Regions from separate parts of the Paenibacillus sp. UMB7766-LJ446 genome, predicted to be linked through region 1. Evidence: riboswitches for the same ligand, from Rfam matches in the RefSeq annotation. Region 1 holds a riboswitch; the other holds the start of a gene.
The links. A riboswitch is a leader RNA that binds a small molecule or an ion and turns the genes downstream of it on or off. The one in region 1 is predicted to bind glycine.
Positions count from the first base shown of each region.

Region 1 (5,983 bases):
TGATGTTGTTATGGGCTTGGAATTTGCTACATTGAGAGCAACGCAAATAAGCGCTCGCAGACCTGTGATGGTTCTGTAGAGCGCTTGTTCTGCGTTATGGATGGATGATCCGATCAATTCATTTCACGATTACGAATGAAATTTACTGTGGCGTGGATAACTGCTGCTTGAGCAATTGAATCGTGGCCTCATATTGCACAAGTCCTACTTGCATACATAAACGCTGTGAAGGCGATATTTGTTCTCCAAGTTGCTTCATCTGGCGCTGCAGCTCGGCATACAGCAATTCTTTACGATTCAGCTCCGCCCGGACCCACCCTGTGACGGTATCTTCATCTGCCAGCTCTCCGAAATACAGACGCATCAGAAAATCAGAACGGAACACTTCGGCTTCCAGGGGACTCATCAAATAGGTACTGAACTCCGTAGAACCTTCCGGTGTTAATGTATACACATTTTTGTCAGGTTTCCCTTCTTGTCTTACGGATTCCTTGGTCAACAACCCTGACTTTTCCATCTTCGCGAGTGTGGGATAAATGGTGCCAAAGCTCGCATCGAAGAAAAACGAAAAATATTGTTCAAAGTACTGCTTGATCTCATATCCGGAACATGGCTGATTGTGCAGTATTCCGAGGATGACATGCTGTGTGTTCATCGGTGTACCGCTCCTTTCCAATTCCTCTTAACGTATCACATCCTCCCTTATACGTTCAACATCAGCAGGCATCTGCGATTGAGTTCCCAAGGGATGAAGAATGTTTGTCATCCATGGTCAGGCGAAGTCAGGTTCCCAGCCAGAGCGGCAGGGGCAGCAGCAGCTTTGGATTCTAAAGGAATGCCGGATTGTGCAGGACCTGAGCGTTTGATCCATGTGCACAGAGCTCCCAGAACCAGCGTCGCTGCTCCAATCACCACCAGAAGCAGAACATCATGACTAATCCCGCTGCCGCCAAGCACCAGATTCATCATGCCCTCCACTGCATAGGTTGCCGGTAGATAATTACCGATCTGTTGATAGAAATCAGACATGACATCACGCGGAATGGTTGCGCCCGATGACAACATCAGCAGAGGCAGTAAAGCACTGTTTAACCATGCCCCCGCATTTCCAAGCAGCAACAAGCTCAATTGCGCCACGAATAGAAAAGATAAAGTAATCAACAACTGAAATAGCCATAACATCCACCATCCATCCGCTGCTGATACACCCATAACATGCATCATCCCGGCTCCAACGAGCGATACGATAAATGCAGCACCCAGGTTGATGATATTGCGTGCCCAGAAGCGCTCCCATTTCCCCGCCTTGCTACTTAGTTCTCCAGAAACTTTTTGCAGATTCATGCCAAGCAGCATCGCACCTGTAAACGTAGCCGTCACAATCAGCATCGGCACCATCGAAAAGGCAAAGTTTTGAACTGGGTTCAGCATTTCCACCTCTGCCTCCACCCGGGAAGATAACCCCAGCGCCAGCGCATTGGCCTGATCGGCAGTCATACCCGATTGATCCAGCACTCCACGAATGCCATTTTGCTGTACTTCACGATTCAACGTCGCTGTAACTTGTGCGGATACGTTCTGCATCACACTTTTCACGGTAGCTACGTTGGATTCATTCATCACATACTTCACCTTCACCGGTTGCGATAAATCTCCCGCCTGCTGCATGAAACCCGATGGAATCTCAATAATCATGTATACATCCCGGTCGGTTAACAGCTGTCTGGCTTCTTCCATCGATGCGGATGGTTTGATCACAAAACCAAGTCCCGCTGCAAGAGACTTTGCTACAGGCTCAGCCTCAGCCCCATCTTCATTCACAATGGTCACCGCAAGCTGAGTCATCCGTGCATTAACCTGATCATACCCACTAAGCCAGATGGTATTAAAAAAAACCTGGAATAATACGGCCGTAATCAAGCCGACAATCGTAGCTCCATTTTTCATAAACAGAAGACTCGTTTGAAAAACACGTTTCATCTTATTCATCTCCTTAGGTTGTATTACGTTATCTCAGCTTTTTATATATCATATTGATATATGTCAGTTAATAATATATCTAATCGATATATAAACGTCAATACCCATTTATTTTTTTCTTTGTTCGAACAGCAAAAAAAGCCGATACGCCTCTTCATCAGGAAGAATTCGTATCGACTTTCATATCAAGATGGGAGCAGCATCGACGTTTATGATCCAGACTCCGAGTTAATTCAGTTCATGTTCGTTCATGGTTGTCATGCCTTGGGTTCAGGTTTGTTTTCAGCAGGGGACTCAGACTCCGCTTCAACCTCAGGCTCTGCACGCTTTGCCTTCGGTTTGGCGAGCTTCTCCATCATTTTCCGTCCCGTTGGTGTTTGAGCCAGCCCACCTTGAGCCGTTTCACGGTGCCTGCTTGGCATGGCACTGCCTACTTCCAGCATGACATCAATGACTTCGTCTGACGGAATGGCACTTCGTACCCCGGCCAGCGCCATGTCGGCCGCAGCCAACGCGGTTACGGCACCCAGTCCGTTACGGATGATGCACGGAATTTCCACGAGGCCTGCGACGGGATCGCAGATAAGGCCCAATGTGTTTTTTAACGCAAGACCTACTGCATGAACCACTTGCTCCGGCGTCCCTCCACGCAGCTCCACCATCGCTCCAGCGGCCATGCCGATGGCAGAACCCACTTCAGCCTGACAGCCGCCCTCGGCACCGGAAATAAATGAATTGTTGGCAATGACATAACCGATCGCTCCCGCACAGAACAGACCGTTCACCAGATGCTCGTCACTCCAGCCAAAACGCTCCTGGGAGCTGATAAATACACCTGGAATGATGCCGCAAGAACCGGCAGTCGGTGTCGCTACGATCCGGCCCATGGATGCATTCACTTCTGATACACATAGTGCATACGCCATGGCTAGTGCAGAGGCATCTCCAGAGCAAGTCTCGCCTTTACGAATGTACTCGGCCATTTTTTTACCGTCTCCGCCAGTCAAGCCGCTGCGTGATGTCGTATCTTCTGTCAGCCCTTTGTGCACAGCTTCCTTCATCACCTGATAGTAATCCGACATCTGCCGCACAACATCCGCTTTCGGGATATTCGTCTCCTGAACCTGCTCTTCGATCATCAGCTCGGCAATGGTTTTGGACTCTGCTGTACAGATGGTATTCAGTTCATGTAGATGTTTAAACCGCATCCGGCTCGACCCCTCTCTTCAAATCAATCACGCGAATGTCCAGCATATGATCCAGCGACCGCAGACGGTTTAACATCTCAGGATTCGGCACACCATCCATCTCCATCGCTGTCAGTGCTTCACCATCCCGGGCTTTCCGATCCACTTGCATGTACCCGATGTTCACACCTGACGAACTGATTGTGGAGGTTACGGAGGCGAGCACCCCTGCTTTGTCCGAATGGCGCAGCACAAGTGTTGGAAACTCTCCGCTGATCTGTACACGAAAATCATTCAATGCATGTACCGATACACTACCACCACCAATGGAAGCACCGATTAGTGAACACTCGCGGTCTCCGTGCCACAGCTCAATTTTGACCGTATTAGGATGAGGAGCAGGCAGACCACTTGTAAAAAACTCTACCTCCATACCCGCTTCCTCTGCATATTGCTCAGCATCCGGAATCCGTGGATCATCCGTCACATAATCAAGCAGGCCACCGATCAAAGCCAGATCCGTACCATGCCCCTGATACGTATCGGCGAAGGAGCCGTACAGCGTTAATCGGGCACGTTCAGGCGTGCACCCCAACCACTGACGGGCAATTCGACCCAATCTTGCTGCTCCAGCCGTATGTGAACTTGATGGACCTGTCATGGACGGACCAATAATTGAAAAAACGTCTTTAAAACGCATCGCAAACCCTCCATTTATAATCGTCATTTTCATCCAGACCTACACCCATAATGTCCCTTTATTACTGAATGATGACATGAAAAAAGGACAGAAGAAGGCCTTAAGGCCCTCTCTCTGTCCTCGATACCTGAGAGTTTCATGATAAGAAGCGCGGCGAATTGATGCATGCCCTGTATTCACAGGTAATGTCCCCTGCACACCGTGCTGCTTGACCATATACCCCTTGGGTGGCGCATATCGCGCACTCTCCAGAGTTGCGTCCAACGATGGTACATTTACCTGAGAGATTAACCACTGCGCCGGGTGCGTAGCAGCTTGCTCCTTCGGTGCCCGACAGCTGCCTTTTTACTTGGCATGCCCAGGACTCTCCCGCTCGCTATCATTCGCTTGTATGGAACCATTCTGATCGTGTACCAGAACGATAATTGAAGTTTTTATTACTTTCTCATTAAGATTAATCGACCGGAAGATCAGTGTCAACAAACTTAACGATTTCTTTGTGAATATTTACTTTTTTCCATTTTATAAACAGGATGAACCAACGATTTGTAAACTTTTATCACATGAATGTGTTAATGCGTTTCATTTAGAAAGCGTATACATTTGTTTGTTTTCTATGAGCAATATCCGTGGTTAGTACTATCTATGTTAAGATCCACAGAACGGTTCGGGTATTCAGGCAACCATTATTCTGTACTAGAATTACCGTATTTCTGCCTGTCACCCCACCATCGCCTTGGGCTTCGCCGGTTCATCATAATACCTGCTTCGGGAAGGAAACATGCTCGTCACCCACAATCCCAACGCTGCAAGCACCATCACTCCAGATACAACCGTATATACCATACGAAGTGACAACTGCTCTGCCACCACGCCTGCAACCAAAATGGAAACCACCTGCAGCACGCTTAACCCCAGTCCAAGTATACTGCTCACTCGGCCCATCAGATCGACAGGGATATTATTTTGATAAAAGGTAACCAGGCCCGTATTCGCCAGTGCCGAGCACAGACCGAGCAGAATAAAAGCAAACGCCGCCAGTTCAAACGAGAACGAACGGGCGAACAGTAAATAACCCAGTGCGACCAGAAGCACACCGCCACCCATCATGTGACGGATCGGCACATGTTTGGCGAACAGCCAAACCAGCATGGAACCTGCCAAATAACCAATCCCAGTGATACTCATCAAAGCTCCGTACTGCGATTCAGGCAGGTTCATCACCTGACGGATAAACACTACTTCCTGGGCATCGAGCGACATGCCGACCACCAGAATGATCTGAAACAGGGCATATATACCGACCACGTAGCTCGACTTCCGGCTAAAGCTCAGTACAGCCCTCCAATCCTGGGCAATCAACCGAGGTGTCAGCCTGTTTCCCGTCCCTTGATTCTGTTCTCCAATGCCCAATTTGGGAAGAAACAATAGAATCACAGCAGAAGCAGCAAAGGAAACCGCATTGGCATAAATGGCTGCAGCCGGAGATAAATAAATCAGCATCACTCCCGCGACTGCCGGGCCGGTAATAAATGCACCTGAGCTGATTAAGGCTTGCAAGGAGTTGAAGCGCTTGCGCCGTTCAGCAGGTACCAGCCGGGTAATGTACACCTGAGAGGAAGGGACAAATATGGAGGAAGACATACTGATCAGAAACATCACTGTATACATCATCCATAGGCTGGACATCAGGGGCAGCATCGCTACCAACAATGCCCGCAGCATGTCGGCACCAATCATCAACTGTCGCTGATCATAGCGATCGATCAGACTGCCTGACCATATCTTCGTGCACACCGACGCAATCGGCGAGATAATCCACAATCCTGCGACTGCCGCCGGGGACTGTGTCATATTCAACACCATCAGGTTAATCGCCACAATATATATGAAATCACCCAGATTGGATATGCCCACGCCGCCAAGCAGCAATCCGGCATGCTTCCAGCCACCAGACGGAATCTTCGAAGCTACTCTTTTTTCATGAATGTTATTCATAGCGCTTCCCACCCAACAGAAATCACAAATTATAACTCATAGAAGATACTCTCATTGTGTACATAGGGTCTGCAAAATTTGCTGCAAATAAGAGGCATTCGCTCTTTCATCCATTCGT
Region 1 is NZ_JASOYM010000010.1:153,000-158,982, reverse strand. It holds gene QP794_RS22910 (PadR family transcriptional regulator) at 143-655, opposite strand; gene QP794_RS22905 (YhgE/Pip domain-containing protein) at 763-1,980, opposite strand; gene sdaAA (L-serine ammonia-lyase, iron-sulfur-dependent, subunit alpha) at 2,238-3,188, opposite strand; gene sdaAB (L-serine ammonia-lyase, iron-sulfur-dependent subunit beta) at 3,178-3,867, opposite strand; glycine riboswitch at 3,980-4,121, opposite strand; glycine riboswitch at 4,126-4,249, opposite strand; gene QP794_RS22890 (MFS transporter) at 4,588-5,865, opposite strand; gene QP794_RS22885 (phosphotransferase enzyme family protein) at 5,895-5,983, opposite strand, start outside.

Region 2 (5,983 bases), on a different contig from region 1:
ATCCGATTCCGCTGGTACAGACGACGACAGCCCTGATTTCTCGCTTCAGCACCCGCAGCCGTTCAATGGAAGCACCGAAGTGCATCACCAAAAATCCAATCTCCTCATCCGGCACATCCGTATTGGGCCAAGCCTCTCGCACCGCTTTCTTTACATCCTCAAATAATGATTCATAATCCTTGCGGATCTGCTGAAGCAATGGATTACGGATGAGCTGCCGTCCATCCATTCGTTCCAGCACCGGCTCCATGTGAGCAATTAGACCCTCACGCAGCAGCCGATCCTCATGGAACGAATAATGGGTATTCTCCTGCATTCGATCTGTGAGAGAACGAACCATATTGAGTAAGACCAGGTCGTCTATGGGCAGCAGACGTGAGGAATGAATCGATCGCTCGATTTCAATCAGCAGTCTGTGAAAATAAGCCTGCTCCTCGTCCACAAAATCAATTCCAAGCTGGGCAGACAGAACACCGCACAAACGGGAAGCCAAATATTCTGGTACCTTCCCCTTGTCGCCTTGCAGCGAATTTCCAACGTCTTTTTTATCCAGTTGAGAGCCCAGACCAATACCAAAGCCCTTACGGATACGCACAACCGCTACAGACATTTGAATCAGCAGCTTCATGTATTGACGCTCCGGAATATTTTCCAACCACTCAATATCTGGCTGCCACAACGCATTTTCGACCGTAAGTACATCCTCATGCCCAATCATTTCCAATAGTTTACTGTTTACTTTGGAGACGCCCTGCTCCGCTTGCCTACCGAACAAATCGGATTCATCCAGATATTCAAGAGCGAGCGCAGAAATAGCCATGCGATGAGCCCACTCGCTTCCATTGATCTTGACCCCATATCCGCGCCTGCGAACCAGCTTCAAGCCCGCCAGATGAATGCGTGGCTCCAGATCGTCCAGATCATTGCTCGCAGTAGACACGGTTACCTTCAGATCTGAGGCCAGCGCAAGCAGCTTCACAGGCTCGGACTCATCCAGCAAAATACAAAGCATGAAGAGTTTACGCTCTTCGGGCGTAAACTCTACATATTCGTTAAGCTCAAGTTGTTGGCGCAATACGGCCAAATCATCGGAACCGGGATCAATTCGAACCCCGGTTCCCGATTTTTTTTCCAATCTCATGCCAAGGGGCTCAAGCCATTGTTCAATCATCTGCAGCTCCCGATGCACAGTACGGGTGCTTACTTTGACCGCAACAGCTATTTCGCCAGCAGTTACCTCATGCGGATGCTCCAGCAGGAACTCCACGATCTCACGCTGTCTCCTTGTAATATTACTCATCAGGAATCGGATTTGAGGCGCTCCACCAGTGCCTCATATTCAGGACTCTTCAGGAAGTTATCGATGGAAATATGCTCTGCATTTGGAGCCACGGATTTGGCCCGGTCTGTCAATGTTTTCTGAGTGATGACGATGTCGGCATCTTGCGGAATCTCACTGATCGCCGTGTTCGTTACAGCGACATCCACACCGGCTGCCTTCATTTTCTTCCGCAGAATCGATGCACCCATGGCACTCGAACCCATTCCTGCATCACAGGAGAAGACAATTTTGTTTATGTCCGTTTTTACGGCCGCAGAAGCAATATCAGCCGCACGGTCAGCTTCCCGATTGTCTTTATCAACGGTGAGGTTACCCGTTTTGCCCTGATTTTTCATGTCTTTCATACGACTGGATGCAGTATCCAGATCTTCGTCATCCTTCTGTTTACCTGTTTTGAGCAGCACAGATGCCACAAGGAAGGAGATGATCGCAGCTACGGCTACCCCTGCAAACATGCCAAGATATCCACCCTTAGGTGTTAACAAAGAGTAAGCAATGATACTACCCGGTGACGGTGCTGAAACCAAACCAGCTCCTGTCAGCATAAAAGTCAATGTACCCGCTACACCACCAGCCATCGCAGCCAGAATCAGTATCGGTCTCATCAGAATGTAAGGGAAATAAATCTCGTGAATCCCGCCAAAGAAATGGATAATTACAGCACCTGGAGCGGAAGATTTGGCTGATCCCCGACCAAAGAAGCAATAGGCCAGCAAAATACCAAGTCCAGGTCCTGGATTGGATTCAAGCATGAATAATACCGATTGTCCCAGTTCTCTTGCCTGATCCGTACCAATCGGTGTCAGAATCCCATGGTTGATGGCATTGTTCAGGAATAATACTTTTCCTGGCTCAATGATCAAGTTGACCAGCGGGAGAAGACCAGCATTCATCAAGGTTTCTACCCCAGCCGATAACACCTTGCTAATCGCTTCAACGAAAGGCCCGATGCCTTTAAGGGCTAGAAGGGCCAAAATCCCACCAATAATACCAGCGGAGAAGTTGTTAACGAGCATCTCAAACCCGGATTTGATTTTGCCATCGACAGCCTTGTCAAATTTCTTAATGACCCAGGCTCCCAATGGTCCGGCAATCATTGCACCTAGAAACATGGGGATGTCACTGCCGACAATAACCCCGATGGTCATAATCGCACCGACTACACCACCACGTTGGCCGTGTACCATGGTACCGCCTGTGTAACCGATAAGTAAAGGCAGCAAATATTTGATCATTGGATCAACCAACAATGCAAAATCTGCGTTAGGGAACCATCCTTTTGGAATGAACAATGCCGTAATTAAACCCCAGGCGATAAATGCACCCATGTTCGGCATAACCATACCGCTCAGGAAACGTCCAAACTTCTGAACGCCGACCCGTATTCCTCCGCTTTTTCCGGACTTTGCGTCCACTGAACTCATACTGAAAACCTCCTCAACATATTAAACCTTAATTCCACTGAATTTTGACACGATGATCCAGACGAACGAAGGTACAAATCTGTAATAAATCTTAATTTCACAACCATATCGTAAATGAAAACGGTATCTTCTACAACGAAATGAAAACCTACTTCCGTCATGAACGTTGATGACAAGATTTAAATTTGAAGGATTGTCCCATTTTGAACCTTGTATAAGGAATGGAACCTGTTATTCCCTTTCCTGTATCATACCCACGAATTACCCCATTTTAATGACAAATAAAATTGTAAATTTATTCAATTTTAATGAGCAGTTTCTATCTCATTCAGGATTGATGATGAAACACGTTAGGGTGTTATTCATTTCATTCAAATAATCTGAAATACTCTAATAACAACGGCAAAAAGCGCAATTGCTCAGCCCGTTACAGGTGAGACAATTGCGCCTAAGTATTCTCCGGATTAGCAGGATTACCATCCGGATCTATAATCAATCGATTCATTCTTTTTAAGTTAAACGGCATTTGGCCTGAGGCTGAAATTCAGTCTCCAGCGGAAAATGCAACCCTAGTTTTATTCCGTATGTTTACGATACGCATCCGCGTTCATCAATGTGGACAATGCCGCTGTCAGATCGCCCTCAACACGGATTTCGATCATCCAGCCTTCTTCATATGGAGAGTTATTAACTAGCTCCGGGGAATCTTGCAATGCCTCATTTACAGCAACAATTGTTCCACTTACAGGAGAAAACAAATCCGAAACGGTTTTGACGGATTCAATTGTTCCAATGCTGTCTTCCGCCTTTACATCCGATTCTAGGTCAGGCAATTCTACAAACACAATGTCACCCAGCTGATGCTGCGCGAATTCGGTAATGCCAATACGTACGGTATCCTCCCCTACGGTCTGCACCCATTCGTGCTCTTCACTGTACAGGAAATCACTTTTCAATTCGCTCATCGATATCCGCCTCGCTTTTCATTAAATGAGTGCATGCGCTTCTTTGACCTTAACCTTTTTCCCAAAACATAGCGTATGATATTTTAGAATCAAATGTCAAGATACCTTACAATTTATTTGATTTTCTTCCTTATATGCCTGTAACTCTATTGGACTCTCTCTACATATAATGGTGAATATTAGAAAAGTAAGCGTACTCTTTAAAAATATACGAACATTATAGAATTATCTTGAAATATCATTCGGATTTTTTGTTGATTTCTATGATATCGTTCTTGACATCAATAGTCGATTCAGGCTTTAATGAGAGTAGTAAATATGTTTATTGGTCTATGCAATACCCGCGGATGAATGTAAAGGGAGAGATTACCCTTGACACCCGAATCAGGGTGCACATGCGGTAACGCCGAAGGAGTAAACCACCGACAAGCGGGAGGTGAATCTCTCAGGCAAAAGGACTTTTACGGGACGCAACTCTGGAGAGCATCTATTCGCCCTGTGTGGGCGTTATGATCACCCAAGGGGAAACCTGCTGCATCATGCGGCGGGGTAACTCTCAGGTACCAAGGACAGAGCCTAAGAATACAGCGTGCTTCTGGCATGCCGGTTCTTTGGCCTGTCCTTTTCCTTTTTCCCAAAAAAACGAAAACAGGTTATAGAGCGGCGCTGCCTATAGCGTCCTTACCTTACTTTTATAATTAATTGTTGATGACAGATTCATTGATCCACGGTTATACACTCGGCCGGTTGACGGCCCATGACGAGGTGATTGGATGTCCGATTTGCTTAGAACCCCACTCTTTCCACTCTATCAGCAGTATGAAGGCGTACGATGCATTGATTTTGGTGGCTGGGAGCTCCCGGTACAATTCAGCGGAATTCAGAAAGAGCATGAAGCGGTGCGAGAACGTGCCGGATTATTTGATGTATCCCACATGGGTGAATTCACCGTACAAGGTGAACACGCGGAAGCTTTTTTACAGCACATGACGACCAATGATGTAACAACACTCGTTCCCGGTCAGGCTCAATACACGTTAATGTGTTATCCGGATGGCGGCGTGGTCGATGATCTGTTGATCTATAAACTGAAAGACCAGCATTATATGCTGGTGGTTAATGCCTCCAACATCGGCAAGGACTGGTCATGGCTGCAGCAGCACATGTCGCCAGGCGTAACGATGACGAATGATTCCGAACAAACGGCGCTGCTTGCCCTGCAAGGTCCACTTGCTGTGGATATTCTCGCAAAGGTGACAGACACTGATGTGTCTTTGATTGAGCCTTTCCGTTTTGTACCTAATGCGAAGGTATGTGGCGTTACATTGCTGTTATCCCGCACCGGATATACGGGTGAAGACGGATTTGAGCTCTATGTTCCTGCCGAACAGGCCGCTGTAGTCTGGAACGGATTGATGCAGGCGGGAGAAGGTTACGGACTCGTTCCGACCGGACTGGGTGCCCGGGATACGCTGCGCTTTGAAGCCAAGCTTCCCCTGTATGGACAGGAACTGTCTGCAACCATCTCGCCGCTGGAGGCTGGCGTTGGCATGTTTGTGAAGCTGAATGCCGGGCCGTTTATCGGACATGAAGCCTTGTTGCAGCAAAAAAATGATGGACCTGCCCGCAAGCTGGTCGGCATCGAAGTGCTGGAGCGCGGTATTCCCCGCCCCCATTATCCGATATACGCCGAAGGCGTACAGATTGGTGAAGTAACCACAGGAACCCAATCGCCTACGTTGAAACGCAATCTGGGGCTGGCCTTGATTGACAGCAAATATGCTGCATTGGGTACCCCGCTGGAGATTGAGATTCGTGGCAAGAAACTGAAAGCTGAGGTCGTGAAGACCCCTTTTCATAAACGGACACGTGCGCCAAAGACACCTACTCAAGGAGCTGATCAAGCATGAGCAAGCACCGCTACATTCCCATGACCGAGCAGGATCAGAGTGCCATGCTGGCAACCATCGGTGTGGAAACAATTGAGGATCTGTTCCATGACATTCCACAGGAGATTCGCTATCAGGGTGAACTGCCTGTTTCCTCCAAACTGGATGAATATGCACTCACACGTCATATGTCAAAGCAAGCGGGAGCCAATGCCAACTTCGAGACACACGCCAGTTTCCTGGGTGCAGGCATTTATGATCACCACGTTCCTTCAGTCATTAATCATGTCATCTCCCGTTCCGAGTTTTATACAGCCTATACACCTTATCAACCCGAGATCAGCCAGGGAGAATTACAGGCGA
Region 2 is NZ_JASOYM010000009.1:174,466-180,448, forward strand. It holds gene QP794_RS21725 (BglG family transcription antiterminator) at 1-1,300, opposite strand, end outside; gene QP794_RS21730 (PTS mannitol transporter subunit IIBC) at 1,300-2,766, opposite strand; gene gcvH (glycine cleavage system protein GcvH) at 3,342-3,731, opposite strand; glycine riboswitch at 4,079-4,202, shown strand; glycine riboswitch at 4,206-4,306, shown strand; gene gcvT (glycine cleavage system aminomethyltransferase GcvT) at 4,505-5,641, shown strand; gene gcvPA (aminomethyl-transferring glycine dehydrogenase subunit GcvPA) at 5,638-5,983, shown strand, end outside.
Region 2: linked by a shared signal. The riboswitch ahead of gcvT (glycine cleavage system aminomethyltransferase GcvT) and the one ahead of sdaAB (L-serine ammonia-lyase, iron-sulfur-dependent subunit beta) in region 1 are both predicted to bind glycine.